One region of the Collinsella sp. AF04-24 genome, then DNA from elsewhere that is predicted to be linked to it. Evidence: riboswitches for the same ligand, from Rfam matches in the RefSeq annotation. Region 1 holds a riboswitch; the other holds the start of a gene.
What was found. A riboswitch is a leader RNA that binds a small molecule or an ion and turns the genes downstream of it on or off. The one in region 1 is predicted to bind thiamine pyrophosphate.
Positions count from the first base shown of each region.

Region 2: another riboswitch for thiamine pyrophosphate. It lies ahead of thiM (hydroxyethylthiazole kinase); the one in region 1 lies ahead of thiC (phosphomethylpyrimidine synthase ThiC).

Region 1 is NZ_QSBK01000003.1:28,807-43,240, forward strand. Features, by position in the region: gene DWV32_RS01685 (PhoU domain-containing protein) at 1-837, shown strand, start outside; gene DWV32_RS01690 (YggS family pyridoxal phosphate-dependent enzyme) at 957-1,694, shown strand; gene DWV32_RS01695 (cell division protein SepF) at 1,755-2,477, shown strand; gene DWV32_RS01700 (YggT family protein) at 2,535-2,780, shown strand; gene DWV32_RS01705 (DivIVA domain-containing protein) at 2,842-3,516, shown strand; gene DWV32_RS01710 (nitroreductase family protein) at 3,683-4,213, opposite strand; gene DWV32_RS01715 (DUF47 domain-containing protein) at 4,497-5,120, opposite strand; gene DWV32_RS01720 (inorganic phosphate transporter) at 5,188-6,237, opposite strand; gene DWV32_RS01725 (hypothetical protein) at 6,488-6,826, shown strand; gene DWV32_RS01730 (Bax inhibitor-1 family protein) at 6,907-7,602, shown strand; gene DWV32_RS01735 (TIGR02452 family protein) at 7,743-8,876, shown strand; gene DWV32_RS01740 (SGNH/GDSL hydrolase family protein) at 8,952-9,611, shown strand; gene DWV32_RS01745 (pentapeptide repeat-containing protein) at 9,691-10,302, shown strand; gene thiD (bifunctional hydroxymethylpyrimidine kinase/phosphomethylpyrimidine kinase) at 10,448-11,278, opposite strand; gene thiC (phosphomethylpyrimidine synthase ThiC) at 11,457-12,791, opposite strand; TPP riboswitch at 12,784-12,899, opposite strand; gene DWV32_RS01760 (hypothetical protein) at 12,963-13,484, shown strand; gene DWV32_RS01765 (YaaA family protein) at 13,525-14,334, opposite strand.
Region 2 is NZ_QSBK01000007.1:85,932-100,365, reverse strand. Features, by position in the region: gene DWV32_RS04165 (NCS2 family permease) at 1-55, shown strand, start outside; gene DWV32_RS04160 (hypothetical protein) at 263-2,044, shown strand; gene DWV32_RS04155 (hypothetical protein) at 2,316-4,028, shown strand; gene DWV32_RS04150 (alpha/beta hydrolase) at 4,236-4,901, shown strand; gene DWV32_RS04145 (uracil-xanthine permease family protein) at 4,965-6,299, opposite strand; gene DWV32_RS04140 (5-methyltetrahydropteroyltriglutamate--homocysteine S-methyltransferase) at 6,423-7,556, opposite strand; gene DWV32_RS04135 (LysR family transcriptional regulator) at 7,709-8,605, opposite strand; gene DWV32_RS04130 (HAD-IIB family hydrolase) at 8,616-9,524, opposite strand; TPP riboswitch at 9,586-9,696, shown strand; gene thiM (hydroxyethylthiazole kinase) at 9,748-10,587, shown strand; gene DWV32_RS04120 (thiamine-binding protein) at 10,591-10,932, shown strand; gene DWV32_RS04115 (thiamine phosphate synthase) at 10,929-11,624, shown strand; gene DWV32_RS04110 (patatin family protein) at 11,848-12,717, opposite strand; gene DWV32_RS04105 (EAL domain-containing protein) at 13,047-14,434, shown strand, end outside.

The DNA of each region.
Region 1 (14,434 bases):
CAGCTCATCGAGGCCCGCCACGAGATGCTGAGCATCTACGAGGCCGTCGATCTGGCCCTCCACGATGCCGTTAAGGCCTATGCGACCGACGACCGCAAGCTCGCCACCAAGACCAAGAAGCGCACGCTTTCGATTGACGCGCGCTGCGCCAACTTGGAGGCCGTGTGCTACAACCTGATCGCCACGCAGTCGCCGGTCGCCTCCGACTTCCGCTTGCTGCAGACGATTATCTACGTCGACTTTAACCTGCAGCGCATGACCGATAAGGTTCGCCAGATCTGCCGCGCCACGCGTCACATGGTCAAGGCCGACATCTCGCTGCCCCAGGAGCTCGTCGGTACGGTTGAGGCCGAGGCCGAAGCTGTTTACCAGGTGCTGGGCTCTTCGCTTTCTGCGCTCGTCACCAATGACATGTCCATCATCTGCAACTTGGCCGTCGAGGACGAGCCAGTGCACGCTGCCTACGAGAAGTTCTTCCGCACCTTTAACCGTATGGATACGGGCGACTTTATGGACGACGACAGCAACTATGACGACCTGCGCCGCGCCATCATGGTTTCGCGCTACCTCGATCGCATCGCTTCGATTTCCATCGATGCCGCTTGCCGTCTGACCTTCCTGTTGACTGGTCAGCGTATGAACGCCGGCGATATCGCCCGCACTGATGAGGACGAGCTCGAGAGCATGCGCGTGCCTTCGGGCGAGGGTGTTATCATGAGGCCCGCCGTCGACGCGCGCTACGTTGCCAAGGTGCCCGCCAACGAGGTCAGCGAGGGTCTTCGCTACCTGCTCGATCATCTTGAGGACGAGGACGATGGCGAGGACGACGAGGAGTAAGTAGCCCCGTTCGTCGAAAGATTGTAAATACCTAAGTGAGCGCGGCCCTGCACATGCGGGGCCGCGCTCTTGCGTTAGCATGGGACTACTTGTTTGGCTGTCAGCGGAGGCGATTAGCAATGGATAACTATTTGGATTTGATGCGCGCTCGCCGCGAGCAGATTCTGGAACGTTTTTATGCGGCGCTCGATCGCGCGGGCCGCCCCCACGACGCCGCGCGCCTCATTGCCGTGTCCAAGACCGTTGGTGTCGATGAGACTGTTGCTGCCATCCAGGCGGGGTATCGCCATTTTGCCGAGAACCGCCCGCAGGAGCTGGTTCGCAAGCTCACGGGTCTGGCGGAGCATCCGGAGCTGCCCGAGGTGCGCTTCGATATGATCGGCAACCTGCAGACCAATAAGATCAATGCGGTGCTGGGCTCAGCCGAGCTGATTCACTCGGTGGGTTCGCTGCATCTGGCGCAGGCGATCTCGAGCCGTGCTATCCGCAAGATTGAGGCAGGCGAGCTCGCCGGCCCCCAGCGTGTGCTCATTGAGGTCAATGTGAGTGGTGAGGAGTCGAAGGGAGGCTTTTCGCCCGATGAGATTCGCGCCGCCGCGGGTGAGCTTGCGGAGCTTGAGGGAATTTGCGTGCAGGGGCTTATGACTATGGCGCCCCGGGGGAATAAGGATGTGGCACGCCGCACCTTTGCGGGGCTTCGTGAGCTGAGGGATGAGCTGGAGGCGGCGCATCCCGATTTGAACCTGCCTGAGCTTTCCTGCGGCATGAGCGAGGACTTTGAGCCTGCCCTTGAGGAGGGCTCTACGCTCGTTCGCCTGGGCAGGGTAGTATTTAGCCCGGAGTTTGCAGTAAAATAAGGCTCTGAAGTGCGCACTGATTATCGGGGCGCCTGCACTAAACCGCGAGAGGACACAACCATGGGCTTCCTTGACGAGATTAAAAATAAGATGCACCTGGGCGGCCAGCAGGGTTACGACCAGGGTTATGGCCAGGACGACGACTACGGCTACGATGACGGCTATGACGATAGCTATCAGGGCAACGGCTACGGCGGTGCTTCGGGCGAGGGCTTCTACACCCAAGACGAGCCGAGCAACGGCCTGCTTGGTCAGACGCGCCGCGGTGAAGCTGAGTCGGTTGCCGTGTATACGCGCTCCGGTCAGCTGGTCGGCGATGACTCCCGCCATGCCACGACGTATAACCCGCCTTCGCGCTCGCAGGACAGTGTTGCGAGCGGTTATCGTCCTGGTGCCTATGACACGCCGTCGAGCTACGCCGAGAACACCCGCGCCCGTGCCGCCGCTGCACCCGCGCCTGCACCGAGCGATGCCTCGGCCTATGCGAGCAATATCATCAACGCCACGCCGCAACTGCCGGCCTATGTCCTGCGCCCCGAGAGCTATGACGACGTGGAGACCGTGGTGCGCCGCGTTCGCACCAAGCAGCCTGTCGCACTGATTTTTGTGGGCGTACGCACCGAAGTTGCCAAGCGCGTCTTGGACTTCTCTTACGGCTTTGCCTGCGGTCTGGGCGCCACGGTCAAGGAGGTAGGCGACCGCGTGTTCATGGTGCTGCCCGCCGGTTGCGAGGTCAAAGATTCCGATCTCAAGAAGCTTCGTGCCGACGGCTACCTTAAGTAAAGACAAGACGAGGAGATTCCCATCAACATCTACACTATCGTCCAGCTGGTCAACACGCTGTTCAACTTCTATTCCACGCTCATTGTCGTCTACTGCTTTATGACGTGGATTCCCATGAAGCAGGGTGGTTTACTTCAGGATATTGCTGCGGTGCTCGATAGCGTGTGCGGTCCGTGGCTCAACCTGTTCCGTCGTTTCATTCCGCCGATGGGCGGTATCGATTTTTCGCCGGTCGTTGCGATTATTGCGTTGCAGTTGGTGCAGAGGCTGGTTCTGCAGCTTCTTATAGGTATACTCGTATAGAACTGACTTTGTAACTTACGTCGGGCGTGTAGCGCCGAGGCGATGAAAAAGGAGACTTGTTATGGCTATTACCCCTGCAGACATCCAGGCTCAGACTTTCTCTGAGGCCAAGCGTGGCTACGATCCTGCCGAGGTCGACGTCTTCTTGGAGACGCTGTCCTCCGAGGTTGACGCTATGCTCGCTAAGATCGTCGACCTTAAGGGTCGCCTGACTGCTACCGAGCAGCAGCTTGCCGATGCGCAGGCTCAGCTTGCCCAGGCTCAGGATGCCACCGCCCAAGCCGTTCCTGCCGCCCCCGTGGCTGCTCCCGCCCCTGACTTCTCCGCTCAGGAGCGCCAGATTTCCGCTGCCCTGATTGCTGCCCAGCAGACCGCTGAGACCATCGTCAACGATGCCAACGAGAACGCTGAGCGTATCCGCAACGAGGCTGACGCTAAGGCACGCGAGGTTATCCGCCAGGCTCTGACCGAGAAGCAGGCCGAGCTCGAGGAAATCGATCGTCTCAAGGCTTCCCGCGAGGAGTTCAAGGCCGAGTACCTCAAGCTCATCCAGCACTTCATGGACGATGCCCAGAACTCCTTCCCGGCCGACCTCATGGCCTCCACGCCGGTCGGTTCTGCCGCTTCTCCTGCGGTGACTGTTCCCGCCGAGCCGCTGCCCGTCGCTGACCCGGTTGTCCCCGTGGCCGATCCCTTCGCCCCGATCGACAACTTTGCCGCCGACGACCTGGACTAACATTCGGCCTACAATTTAGTGCCTAGAAAGGACCCGCAGCTTGCGGGTCCTTTTTATGACTGTGCCGGGGTGCGTAACATAAAAAACCGAGCCCTGCACATAGTGGCGCAGAACTCGGCGAACGGGTGAGCGGTCAAGGGTAGGTTTTAAGGCATGTCCCAAAAATCTACTTGAGGAGGAAGTCGGAGAGGGGAATGGTGCGGGCCTCGCGATGCTCGGGGTCTGCGATGTGGTCGGCAGGATAGCCACAGACGAGCATGTGATAGGGATAGACACCCTCGGGCAGGTTGAACTGCTCGCGGGCTAGCTCGGGCTTAAAATGGCACACCCAGCACGTTCCTAGACCCTGCTCCTCGGCTTCCATCAGCATCTGATCGCAAACAATCGAGGTGTCGATAGCGCTGGAGTTTATCTGGTCATAGGGGCGCACCCAAGCGTCTTCGGTAACGCTACAAATGAGGAAGACAAGCGGAGCCCCAAAGATAGACCCATCACGAGCAAACCGAGGCTGACAAGCAGCAGCCTTCTCCAACAGCTCAGGCGTATCCAGCACCATCACACGGGCTGGATGATTATTACAAGCAGAAGGAGCAATACGCCCAGCCTCAACAATGGCATCCACCACAGCCTGCTCAACAGAACGGTCCTCAAAAGAACGACAAGAATACCGACCACGAGCCAGATCCAAATAAGACATACAAGCCCTCCTAAAATTAAAAATCAAACAAACCAAAAGTAACCCAAAGAGTACCCAAAGCAGCAATCAGCCAAACGCTCATCAAGGGCCAAAGTGTCCGAACGGATACCAAAGGTCCCTTCAGCCAAACCCCCATCGCGCTAAATCTATCAGCCAAAGTTCCCAATGGTGGTACGTAAGGCGAAGGGCCGGCCACGGTTTACTTTCGAACGACTCTGCAAAGCAGCCGGAGTGAGAAAGCAAACCGTGGCCGGCCCTTCGCCGCCGGGACACGTACCCCCAATTAACTGTTCTTCATGACAATCGAATCCACGACATCGGCCACATTCTCGCAGCAGTCGGCGCAGTACTCCAGGAAGGCGTACACGTCACGCCAAGCGATGACCTCGAGCGGGTCCTTGCCGTTAACGTGCAGGTTACGCATGGCGTTGATATAGAGCTCGTCGGCCTCGGACTCGATGGTGTTGATCTGGATGACGAGCTCGCGCAGCGTTTTGGACTTGCGGTAGTTAGGCAGCTCGACCATCAGGTCTTTCATGGCGCGGCAGGCGTCGGTCACCTTGTGGGCGATCACGATGGCATCGGGATGGATGCTCTGGATGTTGGTGAAGTAGACGCGCTGCACGACGCCCTCGATACGGTCGAGCACGGTGTCGAGCGAGCAGCTCATCAGATCCAGGTCCTCGCGCTCAAGCGGGGTGATAAAGGCCGTGAGCAGGGCGTCCTCAAGCTCATGGTGCTTCTTGTCGGCCGCATGCTCGATCGCGTGCATCTTGTCGAGCATATCGTGAATCTTCGCGGGATCGAAGTTCTCGAAAATCTTGGTAAGCAGCTCGGCGGCCTGGACGGCAAGGTCGGCGCAGGCGACGTAGTTGTCAAAGTAGAACGAATCGGGTTTCTTTGCCATGAGTGGGTCCTTTCGAGGCGAAGACGGGTGGGCGAGGTGTTACGGTCCGGATGGACGTTCGGTTTGACTAGATGAACATCATGAACAGCTTGGCCATGACAAAGCTGATGAGTCCGCAGGCGGGGAAGGTGAAGAACCAGGTGAACATCATGTCCTTGACGACGCCGAAGTTGATGGCCGAGAGGCGTTTGACGGCACCGACGCCCATGATGGCGCAGGTCTTGATGTGCGTGGAGGACACGGGGATGCCGGTAAGGGTGGCAAGCAGCAGGTTCGCGGCGCCCGCCAGGTCGGCGGAGAAGCCCTGGTACTTTTCGAGCTTGACCATGCTCTGGCCAACGGACTTGATGATGCGCTCGCCGCCCACGCTGGTGCCGATGCCCATGGTGGCCGAGCATAGCAGCATAATCCAGATGGGGATGCCGGCATCGCCGACGCTCGTCTGGCCGCTGGCAAAGGCCACGCCTAAAAAGAGCACGCCGATGAACTTCTGTCCATCCTGCGCGCCGTGCATAAAGCTCATGGCCGCAGCGCTCGCGATCTGAGCGTATTTAAAGAAGACATTGGCACGTCGCCTGTTGGCGGCGGCGAAAAGAATCGAGACGAGCTTGCACAGGACCCAGCCCATGACAAAGCCCAGACCGATGGAGAGCGCCAGGCCGTAGATGACCTTCATCCACTCGTGGACGTTGACGCTGCTCGCACCGCCGAGGGCGATGGCGGCACCGGTCAGGCCGGCGATAAGGCTGTGGCTTTGCGAGGTGGGGATGCCAAAACGCGACGCTGTGGCGCCGTAGACGACGATGGAGAACAGCGCCGCGCACAGACAGGCGAGCGCCATGGTGCTGTTTCCGCCAAAGTCGACAATATGGGAGATGGTGTTGGCGACGCTCGCGTTAAAGTGCGTCATGATGAGCACGCCAAGGAAGTTGAATGCGGCACTCATGAGAATAGCGGCGCGGGCGGGCATGCAACGCGTAGTGACGCAGGTCGCGATGGCGTTGGGTGCGTCGGTCCATCCATTGACGAAGATGGCGCCGAGCGCGAGGATCACGGTGACGGCAAGGACTGGGTTCGACACAAGTTGGCCGAGGAAGGTTGAGAACGTTACGTCCATATATGGGCTTTCTCGAAGTTTGCAGGCACGTTACAGAAACATGATAAATCGTATCACCTCCTGCGGGTTTCTTTACCGAGTTCTGATGGGAGCAGTGAATTTTTTGGCACTAAAAATGATTATTAGCCCTGTTGACCGTGGGTGTTCTTTTTGCTAACACACCATGAGGACACGTGCGCGCGCCCCAACACCCCAAAACCACAGTCTGTTCGCTTTACAATATGCAAACATGCGTTCGATAATAGGAGGCATGGAATATCGACAGACAGACGGCAAAACTCGGCGCGTGCACAAGCAGTATGTGGACGTCGTGGCTCGCATTCTCGCGGGCGGACAGGTTGTGCCGGTTACCGTCTGCTGGGTTGACGGTCGCTGCTTTACGATTGACGAGATTGTCTCGTCCACTGGGTTTGGCCTGACGGTTCACGGCATTCGTACGGCGACTTATAAGGTTCGTTTTGGCGGACATGCGACCGAACTGTATCTGGAAGAGCAGACACGCGAGCGACCGGATGGCTCGCAGACTCATCTGATGCGTTGGTGGGTGTGGGCGTTCGACCGAACACTCGAGAGCGAGCGCCGCAGGTAAGAACGCGTGGCGTTCGGGTACAATGGCAAGAAACTTGTCAGCTACGGCGCCGTCGCGGTGCTTTTTGAAAGGACGAAATTATGAACGATATCCAGGGCTATCAGAATGGCCCCATCGAGACCGGCGCAAGCCGTGCCAAGGAGATGTCGCCGCGCGCGTACAACCTTGTCATGTCTGCTCTGATCTTTTTGGGCTTTTGCGCCATGGGCGCCGGTGCTTACTTTACGAGCACCATGTCGTTTGCGCGCATGATGATGAGCGGCGCCGCTTTGCCGCTGGTCTTTGGCTCATTTATTTTGACCATCGTCGGCATGGTCATGATGTCGGCTGCTGCCAGCAAACAGTCCGTGGGCCTGTCACTCGTGGGCTACGTGGTCTTTGCGAGCACCTTTGGCCTGACGGCGTCGTTTGGTCTTGCCAACTACGACCTGCCTACCATTAACACCGCCTTTATCGCCACGGCCGCCATCACCTTTGTCTTTGGTGCGCTGGGCGTGACCTTCCCCAAGTTCTTCCAGCGTGTGTATGGCATTGGTTTTGGCATCCTGCTTGCCACGATTCTGGTCGAGATCGTGCTGATGTTCATGGGCGTTTCGCAGTCCATCACCGACCTGATCGTGATCGTGGTGTTCGCCGGCTTCATCGGCTACGACACCTATGTGGCAACGACGGTGCCGCCCACGCTGCCCAACGCCGTGCTCATGGCATCCAACCTGTTCGTGGACATCATCAACGTGTTCCTGCGCATTCTGAACATCCTCGGCCGTCGCGATTAAAGCGCGGCATTGCGATGCTTCCTGCCGGACGCGGTAAAACGATGTGAAAGGCGGTCCTTCGGGGCCGTCTTTTTTGTACGCGGCGGGGTATCATGGATGGGAAAAGCCGATAGCGGCAGCGACAGGAAAGGTGGCCACGTATGGCAGACGTCGACAACAGGAACCGTAACCGCAGGTCCAACCGAGCGGGTCAGCCCAATCCCAAGCGCGAGGCCCGTGCCAAGGCCGCCGAGCGTCACGTGGCAACTGTGTCCGAAGCGTGCGCCAAGGATATCGAGCGTTCGCTCGCCGGTGTTCGCGAGTTTGACGGTATGCCTGCCGGCTTTGTCGCGGCGATGAAGGCCAAGGTTCAGAGTGCTGTGGCCGCCGAAGAGCAGGTCGCCGAGGACGTCGAGAACGCGGAGACTACCGAGGTCGAGGCGGCGCCCGAGACCGAGGCGGCGCCCGAGCCCGTCGAGGAGCCTGCCGAGGAAATCGCCGAAGCTGAGTCCGCGCCTGCTGAGGAGCCCGCTCCGGTCCTGCCCGAGGTCACTGTGCTTGATGCCTCCGCCACGCAGGCAATCCTCGATAACGGTCGCGGCTATGCGCAGTTCTGCGACATGGCCGTGCTCGCCTTTGCCTCGTTTACCAATCCGGGCGGTGGATATATTCAGGGTTATCTGGGCCAGGAGGCCACGCTGTGCGCCGATTCGTATCTGTACAACGTTCTCGATAGGCAGCGTAAGTGGTACGGCGAGAACCGTCGCCGCAACATCAACTGCGAGCTCTATCGTAACCGCGCCCTGGTGGTGCCTGCGGTGCGCTTCGACCGCAACCACGTGCATGCATACGCCGACGTGATCGTGGCCGCCGCGCCCAACGTTAGGCGCGCCCGCCAGGAGTATCGCGTGAGCGACGATGCTCTGCTGGATGCCCTGCGCGACCGCATTCGCTTTGTGCTCGCCATCTGCGATGAGCTTGGTCGCGAGAAGCTCGTGCTGGGTGCTTGGGGCTGCGACAACAACGGCTTTGATGCCGAGGCCGTGGCCGAGCTCTTCCGCAAGGAGCTCGCGTCGGGCGACTTCAAGGTCAAGCAGGTCTTCTTTGCCGTGCCCTCTACGCGCTGGGACGAGGACTTCGCCAAGTTCGAGCACGTGCTGGCAAACTTCCCCGAGCGCAACGAGGAGTCCTATGCTCAGGTTGCCGCCCGCACCGCAGCCGCCCGTGCCGCCGAGCAGGCTCAGGCCGCTGCCGAGGATGACGAGGATGACGACGACTGGCGCAAGTACCTGTAAACGGTGCGCGTGATGCGATATACCGAGCCGACGGGGGCTGCTCCCGTCGGCTTTTTATTGAGTGGGGAGCTTACGATGAAAAACGTTCTATGCTTTGGTGACAGCAACACCTATGGTTACGATCCGGCGGGCATGCGCGACGGTACCGCGGTGCGCTATGCGCAGGATGTGCGCTGGTGTGGCGTGGTCCAACGTGACTTAGGCGAGGGCTGGCATGTAATTGAAGAAGGCCTCAACGGCCGCACGACGGTACGCGACGACATGTGCCATCTGGACACTAACCTCAACGGTATTCGCGCGCTTCCGATGCTGCTCGAGGCCCATAAGCCGCTGGACGCCATTGTGATCATGCTGGGCACCAACGACTGTAAGACGGTCTTTAACGTGACAGCTTCCGATATCGCCCGTGGCGCCATGGCGCTGATTCGCGCCGTCCGCGCGTTTCCGTGGACCGACGCTGCGCCTTGCCCGCGCATCCTGCTGATGGCTCCTATCAAGATCAAGCCGCAGATCGCCGATGTGTATATGACCGACTTTGACGAGCATTCCGTTGAGGCATCTGAGCATTTTGGCGAGTACTATGCGCACGTGGCCGAGCAGTTTGGCTGCGACTTTTTGAATGCCGCCGAGTTTGCCGAGCCGGGCGATATCGACTATCTGCATATGATGCCCGAAAGCCACGAGAGCCTGGGTCACGCCGTGGCAGCCAAGCTCAAAGAGATGCTCGGTGAGTAGCACGGTCCCAAGCCACCGCAAAGGGGACAGGCACCTTTGTGGTGGTTTTGCCCGGGTAAACGAACGGATTGGCTGCCATATGGGCATGGACGAGCTCATCGACCTCTTTGCCGAGGGCGATGAGCTCGTCTCCAATACCGCTTTTGAGGATTTGGATCTTGCCTACGACGTGGCGAACGGCGCGACCTTCGATGGCGTTGTGTTCCGATCTTGCGAGTTCGATAGCGTTGACTGGAGCGGCTCGACGTTTCGCGACGTGGTGTTTCGCGGTTGCCGCTTTATCCGCTGCAACATGGAAGGCTGCTGGCTCAGCCGCTGCGACTTCGTTGACTGCTCGGCACCGGGACTCAACTTGCTCAAGGCGCGCCTGTCGAGCGTGTCGTTTGGATCGTGCGATTTGAGCTATGCGAACCTTTCGGAGGGACGCATTGGCCCTATGACAGCATGCGATACACGTCTGAGAGAGGCTGCGTTTCAGGGTGCCAAGCTGGGTCAGATACGCCTGGATGGCTGTGACCTGACGCGTGTTGATGTGTTCAAGACGTCGCTTTCCGGCGTTGATGTGTCGCGCTGTACATTTGCAGCGCCCGTTGTTTCGGGCGATTACCATGAGCTGCGTGGCCTGACGGTCAATGCCGAGCAGGCGCTGGCACTCTCGGGTTTGTTGGGAATTCAACTCGCCGACGACTAGACGCCCCGGCCCTTTGCTCGACCGCTATCTAAAATCAAACCGTCGCAACATCCGATGATTTTTCGCGTTTGCACGATTTTCATCGAATGTTGCGACGGTTTTTGGTGCAAGGTAGCCTGTCTCTTTTTGGCAGGTTACTGGCTATTTAGTACTGCCACATGTGGTTGACGGGGCCAGAGCCTTTGCCCATGTCAAAGCCGGCGGCGAGAGCGCCCGTTAGGTAGGCCTTGCCGGCGTTGACGGCGTCGGCAAGATCCATGCCCTGAGCCAGCGCGCAGGCGATGGCGGACGAAAGCGTGCAGCCGGTGCCGTGTGTGTTGTCGGTCTCGATGCGCTTGTGGCGGAACCACGTGGTGAGCGGATCGCCCAGATGGTTGCCCTCGTCATCGAGTGGCGCGGGTTCGGCCAATACATCGTTGGCCTCGTTGACAAGATGCCCACCCTTAACGAGGGATGCGCAGCCAAAGCGGCGGGCGAGGAGCATGGCAGCATTTTGCTGCGTGCGCTCGGAGTCGACCTCGTAGTCGAGCAGGGCCATGGCCTCGGGAATATTGGGCGTGATAACCGTCGCCAGCGGGAACAGGCGGCGGGTGAGCGCCTCGGCGGCATCTTCGGCAATCAGCCGTGCGCCCGAGGTGGCTACCATGACGGGGTCGACTACCACGTTTGTCGCGTTCCAGGCGCTCAGGCGGTCGGCGATAACCTCGATAATCTCGGCAGAGGAAACCATGCCGATCTTGACGGCGCTTGGGCGGATATCGTCAAATACGGCGTCGATCTGCGCAGCGACGATATCAGGGGAGATATTCTGCACGGCGGTGACACCGAGCGTGTTTTGTGCGGTGATGGCGGTGATGGCCGTCTCGGCATACAGGCGGTGCGCCGTGATGGTCTTGATGTCGGCCTGAATGCCGGCGCCACCGCTGGAATCGGATCCTGCGATGGATAGAACGGCAGGTACCTTACTGCGATCCATGTTTGCTCCCTTGTTCGGTCGGAATCAAATGGGTCTTTAAGCCAGCATTATAAAGATGCCCGGGCCGACTCTATGTCGAACCCGGGCGGGCGATGCAATCTTTACGCAAATGTAAGCAAATGTTCACACGTCAACAATTGACGAACACCATGTTACCGATTGTGGCTCCGGTGACGAGTTAGTCCTCCATGCCGAGGTCGATCGTCGTGCCTTCGAACACCTTGTTAACGGTGCGGACGGCGCACATCTTGCCACACATGGTGCAGGTGCCCTCGGTGGCGGCGGGGGACTCCTCGTAGCGCTTCTTACCGGTGACCGGGTCGAGAGCACACTCCCACATGGCATCCCAGTCGAGCTTGCGGCGTGCCTGGCCCATCTTGTCGTCCATGTCGCGGGCGTGCGGCACCTTCTTGGCGATATCGGCGGCATGTGCGGCGATCTTGGTGGCCATGAGGCCATCGAGCACGTCCTGGGCGTTGGGCAGGCACAGGTGCTCGGCCGGCGTCACGTAGCACAGGAAGTCGGCGCCGGAGCTGGCGGAGATGGCGCCACCGATGGCGGCGGTGATGTGGTCGTAGCCCACGCCGATATCGGTCACCAGCGGCCCGAGCACATAGAACGGGGCGTTGTGGCACAGGCGCTTCTGTAGCTTCATGTTGGCGGCGATCTCGTCGAGCGCCATGTGACCCGGGCCCTCGACCATGACCTGGACGCCGGCGGCCCAAGCACGCTTGCACAGCTTGCCCAGCTCGATCATCTCGGCAGTCTCGGTGGCATCGTTGGAGTCGTAGAGGCAGCCCGGACGGCAGGAGTCGCCGAGCGAAATCGTCACGTCGTACTCGTGGCAAATCTCGAGCAGCTCGTCAAAGTACTCGTAGAAGGGGTTTTCGTTGCCGGTGACCTCCATCCAGCCAAACAGCAGCGAGCCGCCGCGGCTCACGATGTTCATCAGGCGGCCGGTCTCCTTAAAGGTCTTGGTGACCGACTTGTTGATGCCGCAGTGGATGGTCATAAAGTCCACGCCGTCCTCGGCGTGCGCGCGCACGACTTCGAACAGGTCTTCCTTGGTGAGTTTGACCAGCGGCTTTTCCATGTAACCGATGGCGTCGTACATGGGGACGGTGCCTACCATGAGCGGCGTCTCGTCGATGAGCTGCTGGCGGAACTGGCGTGTCTTGCCCGAGTTGGAGAGGTCCATGATGGCGTCGGCGCCAAAGTCCTCGGCAATCTTGACCTTCTTCCATTCCTCGGCGGCATCGGCTTTGTCGCCCGAGATGCCCAAGTTCACATTGACCTTGGTGGACAGGCCCTCACCGACGCCAAAGGCGCGCATGCCCTTTTTGATATGCACGATGTTGGCGGGAATGGCGATGCGGCCGTCGGCCACGCGCTCGCGGATGTAGTCGGGGTCGCGATGCTCGCGTTCGGCAACCTCCTTCATCTGCGGTGTGATCTGCCCGGCGCGGGCGAAGTCGATTTGCGTGACGAGCTTGGGCTCGGTCTGTGTGCTCATTGGCACGGCTCCCTTCGTTGGCATTACCCATATCAGGTTTGCGGGTCAGGGCGGGCGCACCCAATCTCAGCCTGCCGTCTTGTCCCGCAAGCTCCCCGTTTATGTAATGGGCTCAAGTATAGCTCGAATGGGTACGATTGGCCTAACGAGCGTGCCTGCGGGGAGGCGAACATGGAAGACAAGCATCTATATCGAGAGACACAATGGGATGTGTCGGCCGAGGAGGGCCGTGCCCATCATGGCCTTGTTGCGATTGGTTTTGCGGTGCTTGCCGTGTTGGTGATTGCCTTTTGTATTTGGACGTTTGGCGGTCGCGGCGGCGCTGGCTGGGAGTTCGAGGCTGATGATGCCCTACCGATCATGACGGTGAGGAGTACTGGCGGTAATGCCAATACGCTCGCCGTTCCGGGCGATTATTGGTACCCGCGCGATGAGTTTGTGCAGTTGCAGCTGAGTGGTGGGTCCATTCCAGGTGAAGAAATCGAACGCGTGACGTTTGATGCGGCGCTCAAAACGCTGACGGTGAAGCTCAAAAATCAAGGAGACGTTCCCACGACCATGGATATCGCCCTGACGGAATGGCGCCTGGAGCCTCCGTCGGGCGTCAAGGTGTCCGAGGTAGAACATGTCAAGATTACCTATCAGGACGGCTCGACAAATGAAATTGCCAGAGCCGACGGCTTGGCGCAATAGCCGCCGTGCCTAGGCGGCACATTCAAAAGTAGCGGTGGTCCTACAAGGCCTGTTCGTTCAGGAAGACCAAAGTGTTTTTATTTGAAAGCTCGGGAAAGTGACGATAACCAACGTCGAACGCGGTGAGCCCGCTTACATCCTCGAGCTTGTTTTCTGCCATCCAGCGCACCATGGAGCCTCGCGCCTTTTTGCTGGCGGTCGAGCGCTGGATGGGCTTACCGCTGCGGATGCCTTCGCCAAAGAGGCATGTGACGACCGTGACATCGGTGGTGAGGCGGGGCAGGACGGCTTTGGCGTATTCCACGCTGGCAAGGTTGACGATTGCAGCGTTGGAGTCCGCCGGAGCGATGGCCCGTGCGAGTTTGTCGCCCCAAAACGCGTAGAGGTCTCGGGCATCGTCGACGGCAAGCTTCGCCCCCATTTCGAGCCGATAGGGTGACACGCCGTGGAAGGGGCGCATGCATCCGTAGAGTCCCGAGAGGATCCACAAATGGTCTTGCAACCATGCGAGCTGCGCGGAATCCATCACCTCGGGCGCCATGCTCTGGTATTGAATGCCGTGATAGGACATGACGGCAGGGGAGAGGTGTCGGGCGAGTGCGGGATTGTCGAGATCGCAGTTTGTCAGGATGGGCCCGAACTCATGCAGGGTGTTGAGGCAAGGCCCCAGCAGTTTGTCACTCACGTTCCATAGCGCCTGCAGACCGCCGCTGCCTTCATTTCGCTCGATATCTAGCAGTGCGCGGTGGAGGCGAGCCGTCTCGTGCGCAAAAGGTGGAATGCCCAGGACTTCAAAAGCATCTTGGGCCGCGCGCATCTGCTTGGCGGGCGAAATGATGACCTGCAGCATGGACTCTCCTCTGCCAAAAAGAAAGTTGCGGAGGAATACGGTCTGTTTTGCCGTTTATGGGCCAGTTTAGTCCGTATTTCACCGCAACTGATGAAGGGTC
Region 2 (14,434 bases), on a different contig from region 1:
GCCGCTCATGTGGATCGCAGCCCTTGCCTTCCTCGTCTACTTCTTTGTAGCGTAGGCGCAAGATTCGCAATACCAAACAGCAAAGCGCGGAGTCGCATCGAGCGGCTCCGCGCTTTGCTTTTAAAGCCAGGCACCACACGGACACGCGATGTATTGCTTCGCAAGTTTTGGACGTTTTGCTCTCCAAACGGCACTACCGACGGCTACATCCTGCAGATATGCTGGATGTAGCCGCATAGGCCCTATGAGGATGGGAGTAACCATGGCCGCCTTGTTCACGACCCCCAAGCGCAATGACAAAACCTCTGGAGCCCATTTTGTCGAGCCCGACCTGCGCCGTCGCACGCTGCTCGCGCACGGCAGCTGGCGCCGCGTGACACGCCGCATCGTTGTAGGCGCCGTATGCGCGCTTACGGTAAGCTCGCTGCTCATGCCGAGCGTCTCGCTCGCGGCCGAGTGGGTGGACGTCGGCGGCACCCAGTACAACGCCGGCACCGCGGCGGGCGACGCCGCCGGCACCTGGAGCTGGGACGGCGCCGACGATATGAAGCTCAACGGCTATGACGGCGGTGCGATCCAGGCTGCGGGCAAGCTCAACATTGCCTACGAGGGAAAGAACACCGTGAAAACCGAGCCCGATTACACCGGAGCCGCCATCAAGGCGCAGGATGGCACTAGCCAGAAAGCAGAGTTGAACATAACGAGCTCGAATAGCACGGATGAGCTCAATGTGACAGCTGAGGCCGATGCAATTAAATCCACAGGCGACCTCTCCATTTCTGGCCCAGGCACTGTGAACACCACAAGCACTACTTCCGACGGAATTGAGGCAAAGGGCGATCTCTCTATCACGGGCTCGGGCACCGTGAATGCAACGGGCGGTACCGAAGGCATCCAATCCAAGGGCAAGACCACCATCGATTCCTCTGGCACAGTGATCGCTAAAGGAAGCGAAGGTTACGGCATCGCCGCGGGCAGTGACCTGATCATCAAAGGCGGTGGCAAGGTAGAAGCAAGCTCGATAGAAGAAGCGGCGATTTGGGCTGACGGCAACATCGACATCTCGGGCGGCAGCCAGGTCGAGGCAAGCTCCCAGGGAGATCTTGCCGTCGACGCTGAGGGTAGTCTCGCGGTCACGAACGCCTCCCTTGACGCAAGCGGTGTTGAATATGGTGTCTATGCCTACAAGGGCGTTACGCTCGATCACGCGACCGTGACGGTCCGCACAAGCGCGAGCGGCGGCCAGGCCATCGCCCTCATCACTGACGGGGACGACATCGTCATCAAGAATGGTTCCATCGTGGACGCGTTCGCAGAAGGCAAATTCTCGGTTGCAATCTCTACCAGAAACCACCAGCCAAACGTCGCTGGCGGCCACATCTACATCAGCGACTCCGTTGTTAAGGCTATAGCCCGCTATGTCGAGACCGGTGGCGATGGCCCCGATCACTACAGCAACGACCAAAGCGGCGAGGTCATCCCTGAGCCTAGGGGTCTGAACATCGGTATCTTCGCCCAGACCTACGAGGGCATCACGCCCGCGACCATCTCGATCGTCCGCAGCAAGCTCACGGCCGAGGGAGACACGGCGGCAATCTTCGCTCTTGCCATAAGCGAGGATGGCAAGGCGATCGGCACCATCGAGATCGAAGGCGCTCCCATCCAGACGCCCGCAGGCGGCAAGATCATTAACTATCGCTACGAAGAAGAGTGCGGCCCCAGCATCTCCTACGAGGCAGGTCAAACCATCGGCACGGGCGACGCCACGATCGACTCCCCCTATGACGCCGCTGTCGCCAAGAGCACGGCCATCGTGCCTCCCGAGGAGATCAAACCCGAGGAGAAGCCCGGCGAGACCAAGCCGGGTTCCAAGTCCGAGGGCACGAAGACGACCAAGACCGTTGCGGCTGCAACCGCGGGAGCCAAAACCACCGGCATCCTCGCCGCAACCGGCGACACCTCGAGCGCGGCCATCATAGCGACCGCCCTTGTAGGAACGGCCGCTATCGTCACAGGCGCCCTGGCGAGTCGCAAACGCTCGTAAACACTTTTTCGCACAGGACGGGTGGGTCGCAGCCCTTGCCTTCCCCGTCTACTTCTTCGTAGCGTAAGGGCAAGGCTGCAAAAGCTGAACAATAAAGCGCGGAGTCGCCATGCGGCCCCGCGCTTTTCTTTTAACGTCGGTCCCTGCGCCGGCGTGCGGCCTATTTCTCCCCCATTTTGGCCATTTTGCCCTCCAAACGGCACTACCGCCGGCAACATCCAGCAGATACGCTGAACCTAGCCGTATAGGCCCTATGAGAACGGGAGCAACCATGGCAGCCTTGTTCACGACCCCCAAACGCAATGACGCTACCGCCGGAACCCATGTTGCCGAACCCGACGTTCGCCGTCGCATAGGACTCGCGCACGGCAGCTGGCGCCGCGTGACGCGCCGCATCGTCGCGGGCGCCGTGTGCGCGCTCACGGTGAGCTCGCTGCTCATGCCGAGCGTCTCGCTCGCAGCGGAATGGGTCAAGGTCGGCGGCAACAAGTACAACACCGCGGCGAGCGACGAGGCCGGTACCTGGTCGTGGGACGGCGCCGACGACTTGAAGCTCAACAACTATAACGGCGGCGAGATCCAGGCCGCAGGCAAGCTCAACGTGAATTACTCGGGAACCAACATCGTCACTGCCGAATGGATCGAAAGCATCAACGTTTCTCATGGCACTAACGAGAATGCCGAGCTCAATATCCAAGGCGACGCGGGCAGCACGCTCAGCGTGACATCTACTGAGGACGCTATCCTCTCCACGGGTAATATCAACATCGACGGAGCCGGATCCGTCAACGCCACGAGCACTGGGTTTGATGCCATCAATGCCGGGGGTGATCTCGCTATCAAAGGTTCGGGCAACGTCAACGCCACGGGTGCATCGGATGGCATCAGGGCAAACGGCAATATCACGATTGACGACAGCGGAGCCGTCACCGCCAGGGCTACCGAGGACAAGGGTATTGGAACCGACAAGGACCTCACCATCAAGGGTGGCGGGACGGTCGAGGCAAGCTCCGAGAAAGACGCTGCCGTCGAGGCCAAGGGCAGCCTCGCAGCCACAAACGCCTCCCTCAACGTAAACGGTGTTGAATATGGCGTCTATGCCCACAAGGGCATCACCCTCGATCATGCAAACGTGACGGTCCGTGCAGGTAAAGGCAGATACGGTGGCGCCATCGCCCTCTTCACCTACCAGGACGACATCGTCGTCAAGAACGGCTCCACCGTGGACGCGTTTGCGGAAGGTGAGGTTTCGGCTGCATTCTCCACCAGAAACGATCGACCCAACGAGGAGGGTGGCCACATCTACATCAGCGACTCCGTTGTCAAGGCCATAGCCCGCTATGTCGAGAACGGCGACGGCCCCATCCCCTACAGCGAAAACCAAGATGGTGAGACGAGCCCCGAGCCCCAAGGCGAGAACATCGGCATCATCGCCCAGACCAGCGAGGGCGTCACACCCGCAGCCATCTCGATCATCCGCAGCAAGGTAACGGCCGAAGGAGATACAGCGGCAATCTTTGCCCGTGCCATGAGCGCTGACGGCAAGACAATCGGCACCATCAAGATTGAGAACGCCGCCATCCAGACGCCCGAAGGCGGCAAGGTCATTGACTATCGCAAGCTCCGTAACGGCATCTACGAGGCAGGCCAAGCCATCGGCACGGGCGACGCTGTGATCGACTCCCCCTATAACGAAGCTGTCGCCAAGAGCATGGTCATCGCACCTCCCGAGGTAGCCAAGCCGGAAGACCCCAAGCCCGACGAGACCAAGCCCGCAGAAAGCAAGCCCGCGGAGTCCAAGCAGAACCCCAAGCCTGAGGGCTCAAAGCCGACCAAGGCCGTTGCGGCTTCAATCACGAAAGCCAAGACTACCGGCGTGCTCGCGGCAACCGGCGACACCTCGGGTGTGGCCATCGTGGCAACCGTCCTTGCGGGAACAGCCGCTATCGCCGCAGGCACCATGGCGAGCCGCAAGCGCTCTTAGACGCCTCTGCGCACATGGCAGCTCCCGCGAAGGCCCCGAGTCCCAGCACCGTTTAACAACGCCACCGCCGAGCTCCCCTCCGGCGGTGGCGTTTTCCATATGCGTCCGCAGGGTATGCACGAGATTGTCTTTGGTCTAGCCCAACCTGCATGAGCCGGCGTGCGACAATGGGGGCCGTCGATATCACAACGCCGAGAGAAGCCTGCCTTGGAAGCGCATCATAAGCAGATAACCGTTCATTCGGAGCATACGGAAAGCGCGCCCGTCATCTACCTCCCCGTTGTCATGGACGACGGTAGTAAAGTCTACGAGTGCTGCCGAGAGCTCGACTGTCCGCCATTCACCCTCGTCGCCATTGGCGGGCTCGATTGGAATCGCGAGCTGAGCCCCTGGGCATGCGACGGAACCGTGCGCGATGCCGAGCCTTTCGGCGGCCAAGCTGCCGGTTTTCTTGATGAGCTGCTGAATCAGATAATCCCCCAGGTCGAGTCGTCGCTTCCTCAGCCGCCCACCTGGCACGGCGTTGCTGGCTACTCGCTGGCAGGCCTCTTTTCGCTTTGGGCTCTCTGGCAAACCGACGCCTTTGACCGCGCTGCAAGCGCATCGGGGTCGCTGTGGTTTCCCGAATTTGTCGATCGCGCCAGCACGGCGCCATTTGCCGGCAGCCCGCAAGCCATCTATCTGTCACTCGGCAAAAAGGAAACCAAGACGCCCAACCGCATGATGCGGCACGTACTCGACGACACACGCGCGATGGAAGCGTTGCTCGTCGAGCGCGACATTCCAACAACGCTGGAGCTCAACCCCGGCAATCACTTTGCCCAAACCGACTTGCGCATGGCCCGCGGCATCCACTGGATACTCACGCACTAAAAATGGCTCCCACGCGTAGCTGCACGCATGGGAGCCATTTTTTAGATTTATCGATAGCCGGCCTTACTCGGCGGCCTCCTCGAGTTCAGAGACGTCGAACTCAAAGTCGTTGCCCGGTAGGATGGCATTGAGCACAATGCCCACCAGCGAACCCACGGCAAGGCCCGAGAGCGAAATGGTCACGCCGCCCAGCTCCAGCACGATGGCACCGGCGGTACTGTAGGCAATGCCGAGCGAAAGCACGAGCACCAGAGCCGCCACCAGCACGTTGCGGTTGTTCTGGAAATCAACCTGATTCTCGATGAGGTTACGGACGCCCACGGCGCTGATCATGCCGTAGAGCACGAGCGACACGCCGCCGATTACACACGCTGGCATGGCGGCGATCACGGCAGCAAACTTGGGGCAGAACGAAAGCACGATGGCGCAGCAGGCGGCAATGCGAATCACGCGCGGGTCGAACACGCGCGTCAGGGCGAGCACGCCGGTGTTCTCGCCATACGTGGTGTTGGCCGGAGCGCCAAAGAGCGACGCCAGAATCGTGGCGAGACCATCGCCGAGCAGCGTGCGATGCAGGCCGGGATCGGCGATGTAGTTACGCTCGCAAGTGGAGCCGATAGCCGAGATATCACCGATATGCTCGATCATGGTCGCGAAAGCCAGCGGCATGATGGTGATGATGGCCGTCGTGGCAAGACCGCTATCGAACTGCGGCCCAAAGAGTGCAAACACGGTGTTGTCCCACACGATGGGCAGACCGACCCACGGAGCGGCGGCAACGCCCGAGAAATCAACCTCGCCGAGCGCAGTCGCAACGGCATAGCTCACCACAACGCCCAGCAAAATCGGCACGATCTTGATCATGCCGCGGCCCCAGATGTTGCAGATGACGATCACGGCCACAGCGATAACGGCGACAAGCCAGTTGGTCTGGCAGTTGGCAATGGCAGAGCTCGCCAGGATCAGGCCGATGGAAATGACGATGGGACCGGTCACCACCGGCGGAAAGAAGCGCATGACACGCTTGGCGCCAAATGCGCGGAACAGCGCCGCCAGCACCGGATAGAGCAGGCCGGCGCAGGCTACGCCCAGGCAAGCGTAAGGCAAAAGCTCGGCCTCGCCGTTGGGTGCAATGGCGGCATAACCCGCGATAAAAGCAAACGACGAGCCCAGAAACGCGGGCACCTTACCGCGCGATAGAAAATGAAACAGCAGCGTGCCGATGCCGGCGAACAGAAGCGTCGCCGAAACGGAAAGGCCGGTGAGCACAGGCACGAGCACCGTGGCTCCGAACATCGCAAACATGTGTTGCAAACCCAACACAAACATGCGCGGGCGGCCGAGCGACGATGCATCGTAGATGGCATCGGTGACGGCGGGCGTCGAGGATTGGGACATGGAAGTCCTTTCATGATGGAAGGGCGATCAGGCATATCGGATAACCTGCCCGAACGATACGATCCGAACCATTGTACGTGATATGCCATGTCTCGCACGCGCCGTCACCTGCAAACGGTAGCGTTACTTCCAAACGCGCTCGGAAATGCGCTTGACCAGCGCGATCTTTGCCCACTGTTCGTCCTCGGTCAGTTTGTTGCCAATCTCACAGCTGGCAAAGCCGCACTGGGGCGACAGGTACAGGTTCACGAGCGGCACATACTTTGCGGCCTCGTGGATACGTTCGACGATGGCATCCTCGTCCTCGAGCTCAGCGGCCTTGGTGGTCACCAGGCCCAGCACGACCTTCTTGCCGGGAGCAACATACTTGAGTGGCTCAAAGCCACCGGCGCGCGGCGTATCGAACTCAAGGTAGAACGCGTCGACATCCTCGTGCGCAAACAGGTACGGTGCAATGGGATCGTAACCACCCTCGAAGGCATACGTGGAGTGATAGTTGCCGCGGCACACGTGCGTGTTGATGACCAGATCGTCGGGCTTGCCCTCGATGGCGGCGTTGTTGAGCGCCACGCCCAGCTCGCTTACCTTTTGCAGGTCGACCGGGCTCATGCCGGTCTTTGCCACGAAATCGGTGTCGCAGTAGATACCCCAAGTACAGTCATCAAACTGGATATTGCGGCAGCCTGCTGCGTACAGGTCGGCAATCACGGTGCGGTATGCTGCCGCGATGGCATCGGCGAGCTCTTCGTCGGTCTTGTAGACGGCGCGCAGACTCTCCTGCTGGCCATCGCAACGGTCGAGCGTGACTTCGGAGAATGTCTGGATCGGTGCCGGAATGGTTTGCCGTGCGACCTGGCCCTCCCCCTCAAGCGCCTTGACGAACTTAAAATGCTCGACGAACGGATGATTCTTGCCGCCAATGGGACCGGTTACCACGGCGGTGTCGGCGGTAGTCTCCTCATCGTGGAACATATAGCCTGTACGCGAGGTGCGGCGCTCAATGCCGTTAAGGCCCCACATAAAATCGAGGTGCCAGTAGCTGCGGCGGAACTCGCCATCGGTGATAACTTGCAGGCCGGCGGCCTTCTGCTTTGCCACCAAATCGCGAATGGCCTCGTCCTCGACGGCCTTAAGCCCCTCGGCATCAAGCGTGCCTGCCGCATAGGCAGCGCGGGCATCCTTTACGGCCTGCGGACGAAGAAAGCTGCCGACGATATCAGCGCGAAACGGCGCGTTCGATTGAATTGAAGTGCTCATAGATATCTCCCTTTGCATTGGTTGCTTTACTGGGACAGAGTATGAGCGCTTATATGGCCATCGTAAAATATACGTTTATATAGGTTTGTTATTAGTTTTTTCTATACTGAGCAACAGTGGAGCTCAGCCTCACATGGGTATCTCGAAGTGAGCTAAATATGCTGACGAATCGCTTCGATATAGGCCTGCCCATAGCGCGTGAGCGTCGTATTTTTGCGCGTGATAATGCCGATCTCCATGTACTCGTCTACATCGAGCGGAATCGAGATAATACCGGGGCCGTTAAGCTCATGGCTGATCACGCCCGAACACACCGTGTAGCCGTTAAGGCCCATAGCTAGGTTGAACAGCGTCGCACGGTCGCGCACGCGGATATTCTTGCGGCGCTCAAAGGTCGAGGTCAGCTCCTCAGAATAATAAAACGAGTTATAGCTGCCCTGCTCATAGGACAGGAACGGGTAGTCTTCCAAGTCCTCGAGCGTCACACTCGAGCGGCCCGCCAGCGGATGGTCGGCGCACACGAAGACATGCGGCGTGGCGCAGAAGAGCCCTTCGAACACGAGCTCGTTGGCCGCCAACATGCGCTCGATGACCTCGCGATTGCGCTCCGACAGATACAGGATGCCGAGCTCGCTTTTCATGTGCGCGACGTCCTCGATAATCTCGTGGGTTTGCTCCTCGCGCAGGGTAAAGTCGTAGCGCGCGGCATCGAACTCGCGGATCACGTCAACAAACGCGTTAACGGCAAAGGAATAATGCTGACAGCTCACACTAAAGTGCGGCACCTGCTCGGATGCGCCCTTGTACTTGCCCTCGAGCAGGTCGGCCTGGTCGAGTACCTGGCGCGCGTAGCCCAAGAAGGTCTCGCCTTCCTCGGACACAATGACGCCCTTGTTGGTGCGCTCAAAGATGCGCACGCCCATCTCGTTTTCGAGGTCGCGAATCGACGCGGTAATCGAAGGCTGCGACACAAAGAGTCGGCGCGAGGCCTCGGTGATGCTACCGCATTCGGCAACCTTGACAACATACCTGAGCTGCTGAAGCTTCATGACTTTCTCCCTAGACGTTCACGGCGCCAAGACCCGCCGCGTCCATCTGGCGCATAAACGACGGCATCTCCCCCGTCGCGGCGCAGGCGGCAATCTGATGCAGAGCCCCGGCGACCGCATCATCTGCCGCAGCGCCAATATGCCAGCGCGCCGCCGCCGTAACGGCCTCGTTGGCATTGGCGACTGCAACGGAGTTGGGAACGGCATCGATCATGGGCAGGTCGTTATCGGAATCGCCAAATACGGCCACCTCGTCGGGCGTCAGGCCCAAAGCGCGCGCCAGCTCCAGCGCAGCACAGCCCTTGTCCCAACCGGCCGGAAGGATGTCGAACAGGCGCACTCGGTTGTTGGGAAACACAAGCGAGAGTTCCGGCACCTCGGCGGCAACGCACTCGCGTAGCTCCGCGAGCTCCTCACGCGAACGGGCACTCCAGATATTCGCCTTAAACACCGGCGCGTCATCGACAACGGGACGACACGGGGCCTCTTCGCCTTTGAGCCACGCATTGCCGCCTGATTCCATGGCGCGGCGCACGCGCTCGGCATCACGTGTCACGCAATAGGCATCGTTATCCCAAAAGTCATCACCTAAGCTGTAGACCTTCAGATAGGTATCGTCGGTTTCTTCTTCCAGATAGGCGGCCAAACGCATAAGCGCGTCGCTATCGGTCGCACGTGAGGCGACCGCTTCGCCGTCGACAAACATCACCTGGCCGTTACAGAACGCACCGGTCGAAAAACACTCGGAACGATTTTTGAACATCCAGCCCATCGCGGACGGCTGACGGCCCGAAACCGGGCCAAAGTGCAGACCCGCCGCCTGCATGGCATGGATACCCTCAATGGCGTAGTCGCTGGCGCCGTCATGCCCGGCTGGAATCAGCGTATCGTCCATATCGGTCAGCACAAGTTTGATCATAGGGTCCCCCAGTCGTTTTCATCGTAACCATTGTACCGATGCGCTAGTATAGGGAACAACAGATTCGATGCGGGAGTGCCGGCGGTGCAAACCACAAGGCTGAGAGGGCATGGGGCCCAATCCTTTGAACCTGTCAGTTAATGCTGGCGTAGGGAGCATGCCGCCTTTACAGGGGCGCTGTCTATGCACAGCGCCCCTTTTCTATGCCAAGGAGGCATGTGCAGTGATCGATTCGAAACAGCTCAAGCAACAAGTGATCAAGGCCGTGGAGGAGATTCGCGCCACCAATCCGATGGCCGGCTCCATCACCAACACGGTGACGATCGACTTTGTCGCCAACGCACAGCTCGCCGTGGGCGGATCGGCCGCCATGGTCTATCTGCCCGACGAGGGCGAGGCGCTCGTTGCCGGCGGCGGCGCCATCTATCTCAACATGGGCACACTCTTCCCCATCTACGAGCAGACGATTCCCCGCGCGGCCAAGGCGGCACACGACGCCGGCAAGCCCTGGGTGCTCGATCCGGTTGGCCTGGGCATCGGTAGCCTGCGCACCCAGCTGGTAAACGAGCTCAAGCAGTACAAACCCGCCATCGTGCGCGGCAACGCCTCCGAGATTATCGCGCTCGCCGGCCTGTGGGGTCTTGAGGGCGAGGCGGCTGATCTGAGCCGCGTACGCGGTGTCGACACCACCGACACGGTCGACGCCGCCCGCGATGCCGCCGTGGCGCTCGCTCGCTACACCGGCGGCGCCGTAGTGGTCTCGGGTGAAGTCGACCTGATCACCGACGGCACGACCGTGGCCAAGTCCCACGGCGGCAGCCCACTCATGTCCAAGATCACCGGCTGTGGTTGCTCACAGGGCGGCGTGCTGGCCGTGTACGCCTGTGCTGCCGATCCGTTTACGGCAGCCATCTGCGGCACCGCCGTCTACAACGTTGCCGGTACGCGTGCCGCTGCTGTCGCCGACGCGCCGGCAAGCTTTAAGGTCGCCTTTATCGACGAGCTCTACCGTGCGACCGCCCAGGACATTGCCGATAACCGACTCGAGCTCGAGGAGGCATAAGCCATGTCCGAGCCCGCAACCAATGCCGGCATGAACACCCTGATCGCTGTGGCCATTGCCCCATGTGGCACCGGCGACGAGCTGTCTGCCGAGGTCGCCGAAGTCGTGCGCGTCATTCGCGAGAGCGGCCTTCCCAACCGCACCACCTCGATGTTCACCGAGATCGAGGGCGACTGGGACGAGGTCATGCAGGTCGTGCGCGACGCAACCTTTGTGTTGGCGAGCAAGGGCATCCGCACCGAAGTCGTGCTCAAAGCCGATATTCGACCCGGATTTACCGACACCATGACCGGCAAACTCGAGCGCATGGAAGCACAGATCAAAAAGCAGGAGGAAGCACGATGAGCATCCGCGACAACCTTGATATCTCGGCCTATCTGGTACTCGGCCCCGAAAACACGCTCGGGCGCCCCGTGGGCGATGTGGTGGCCCAGGCACTCGATGCCGGCTTTACCTGCATCCAGGTGCGCTCCAAGGTGGCAAGCGCCCGCGAGATCATCGCGCTGACCGGCGACGCCGCGCAGGCAATCGCACAGGCTGGCAAGACCGATCAGGTCGCTTTGCTGATCGACGACCGCCTGGACTGCGTACTCGCCGCGCGCGAGCAGGGCATTGCTGTCGACGGCGTGCACGTGGGCCAGAGCGATATTCCCGTCGAGGTCTGCCGCAAACTTTTGGGCCCCGATGCCATCGTGGGCCTTTCGGCCCGTTGCGAGGAGATGCTCGAGTACGTCAAGACCGCCGACATGAGCCTAGTCGACTACCTGGGCATCGGCCCGCTCCACGAGACCGAGACCAAGCGCGACTGCGGACGCGCGGCCGACGGCTCTATCATCACCAAAAGCTTTGAGGACCTGGCCGCACTCCACGCGGCAAGCCCCGTGCCCATCGTGGTGGGCGGCGGCGTAAAGATGGCCGACCTGCCGCAGCTCAAGGCCACCGGCGTCGACGGCTTCTTTGTGGTGAGCGCCGTCTGCAGTGCCGACGACCCCTACGCCGCTGCCAAGGAACTCGTCGACACCTGGCAGCAGGCATAGGCCTATGCCGAGCAGCTGCTCCGCAGCCTCATACCTTCGACAGCGGAAAGCGCATCCCAGTTTGGACGTCCATTCTGGGATGCGCTTTCCATATAGAGGGCCAGCGGAAAACGCATCCCATTCCAAGCGCAAATTTTGGGATGCGGTTTCCGCGACCGCCCCCTCGCGGAAACCGCATCCCAGTCTGAGCGCATATTCCGGAATGCGCTTTCCGTAGCAGCCCTTACCCCGCCAGATACGCTTCCAGCGCGGGCAGCGTCGCCTCCGCATCGCGACGGCCGATCTGATAGATACGCTCAAGCTCATCGGGCTCGCGGCACAGCGACGGCACCTTCACCGATTCGCTCGGCCGCACCACAAAGATCTCGCCAGCGGCCTCGCGACGCGCCAGGTCGTCGAGCGTGGCGTTATATACCTCGTGCCGGTGCTCAAGCGCCGCAACAAACTCCGGATAGTGACGATACACGCGACGCAGCATAGGCATCACGCTATTGGGCTGCTTTGCAAAGCCCGCCGGCTGCGTCAGCACCACCACGTTGCGGTCATAGCCCTGCGCAAACAGCCATGCGCTGGGAATGGAATCGGCAACGCCGCCATCCAGGTACTTGTGCCCCTCAATGGCAACGGGTCGTGTTGCCACGGGAATCGCCGACGACGCCCGGATCCACTCGATATCATGCTCATCACCGTAAGGCAGGTCATGGTAGACGGCCCGCCCCGTCTTAAGATCGGTGCACACGCAGGTAAACCGCATGGGGCAGGCACGATAAGCCTCCAGGTCGATGGGATCGCGCTCGATGGGAACCTCGTGATAGGCAAACTCGGCATTGAACATGTCGCCGGTTCGCAGCCAGCTCGTCACGCTCGCATAGCGCTTGTCGGCGCAATAGGCCTTGTTGTAGCGAATGGCACGGCCGATCTGGCGCGATTTAAAGTTGTAGCCAAACGCCGCGCCCGCCGAGACGCCCACCATATGGTCACAGGTCAGGCCGCACTCCATCCATACGTCGAGCACGCCCGCCGTATACATACCGCGGTAGCCGCCTCCCTCGAGCGCAAGCCCCACCGTGGGCGTCGTATCTGGCTGTGCCATGCGACCATCTCCGTTCCTGCGTTTTAAAACGAAACAAGTATACCCGTCAACATATATCGCCTCAGTCGCATTTTCATCGAACATCGTCGCGTTACCGTTTGGCGAATAATGGCGAATAATGGCCGCCCGCAACATGGGCACCCCTGCATAATTCCATACACTTGTTTATACTACTCAGTAGTTATCAGCAACGAACGTCAGCCGACAAATAAACCCAACGACGCAGCAAGGCGGGGGCTTGGAAACACGCGAGGCGTTGAGCAACAACGCGTGTGCACAACGAGCTCGCCCGACGCAATCCGCCCCGACCCCAGAAAGCCGCCTACAGCATGGATACCCCCAGCAATTACACTGAAACGCTCGAAAAGACCGTCCGCGACCTTCTCAAGCGTCAGGAGGATCTGGTCAGGACCGCCTTTACCGACCAGCTTACCGGGCTTGGCAACCGCGGCGGCTTTGCCCGTTCCCTCGAGGAGCTCTGGGAGCAGGACACCCCCGTTACCATGGCGTACATCGATATCGACAATCTCAAGCACTGCAACGACGTCTTTGGCCATGACGAGGGCAACCGCTATATTTTGCAGGTAAGCCTCTATCTCAAGCTGTATATGGAGGTGGACGAAGCGGCGTTTCGTCTGGGAGGCGACGAGTTTGCCATCCTGTCTACGATTGCAACCGAGGACGACCTCGCCGAACGTCTGGAACGCTGCCGAACGGTCCTGCTCAAAAACAACGATGCCGAGATGCCTCACTCGTTTAGCTACGGAGTGGCACACGCCGACCCCGCCCTGGGCGAAGCCCCCAATCGCTTGACGAACGATGCCGACCATCGCATGTACGACTACAAGCTACGTCATGCCGTGCACCTTGATCGACGCAATATCGCACAAGCCCACACCGACGACTTCGAAATAAGCGATCGAATTTTCGACGCCCTTTCGATGCTCAACGAAGGCCGTTATTTCTTTATCGAGAACTTGGACAAACATCGAACCCTTTGGTCACAAGGCGCCCTGCGCGATCTTGGTCTTCCTTCGGAGCATATAGACAACTGTCACGATTATTGGAAAACGCGTGTCCATCCCGATGACCTTGAGGCCTATACCAACGACATCGACCAAATCTATGACGGCTCCAAACATCGTCACGTCATGCAGTACCGCGTGCGCAATGCCGCCGGCGATTACATCCTCGGCCGTGCTCGCGGGTTTCGTATCGACGGCGACGGAAATGTCCCCTCGCTCTATGTCGGCGAGCTCGTCAACCACTCGCTTGCCGAGACCGTCGACGCCGCCACGGGTCTCGGAACGCAGCGCACGCTGATCAACGCTATCGATGCCTGCCGTCGCGACCGTTGCGAGACGGGGCTTATAGCAGTGCGCGTTCGCGGCACGGCAAAGCTCAACGAGCTCTACGGGGCCGAGGCCGTCGACAACATGCTCGCCGAATACGCAGGCCGCATGCTGTCGATTACTCGCGGCAGGAGTCGCGTCTTCCGTTCACGCAACGCCCAGTTCGTCGTGCTTAGCAACAATTTGGATCACGAAGCATTCGAGCAACTGATCCAACATCTCAAAGAGGCCGTTTTCGCTCCCGTTCGAATCGCGGGCGACACTATTACCCCCGTCTGTCTTGTCGTTCCGGCCTTTTACGAGCACCTGACCAATCAAACGGCCGCCGTTTTAGGCGAACTCGACCGTCGCATTCGCACGGCCGG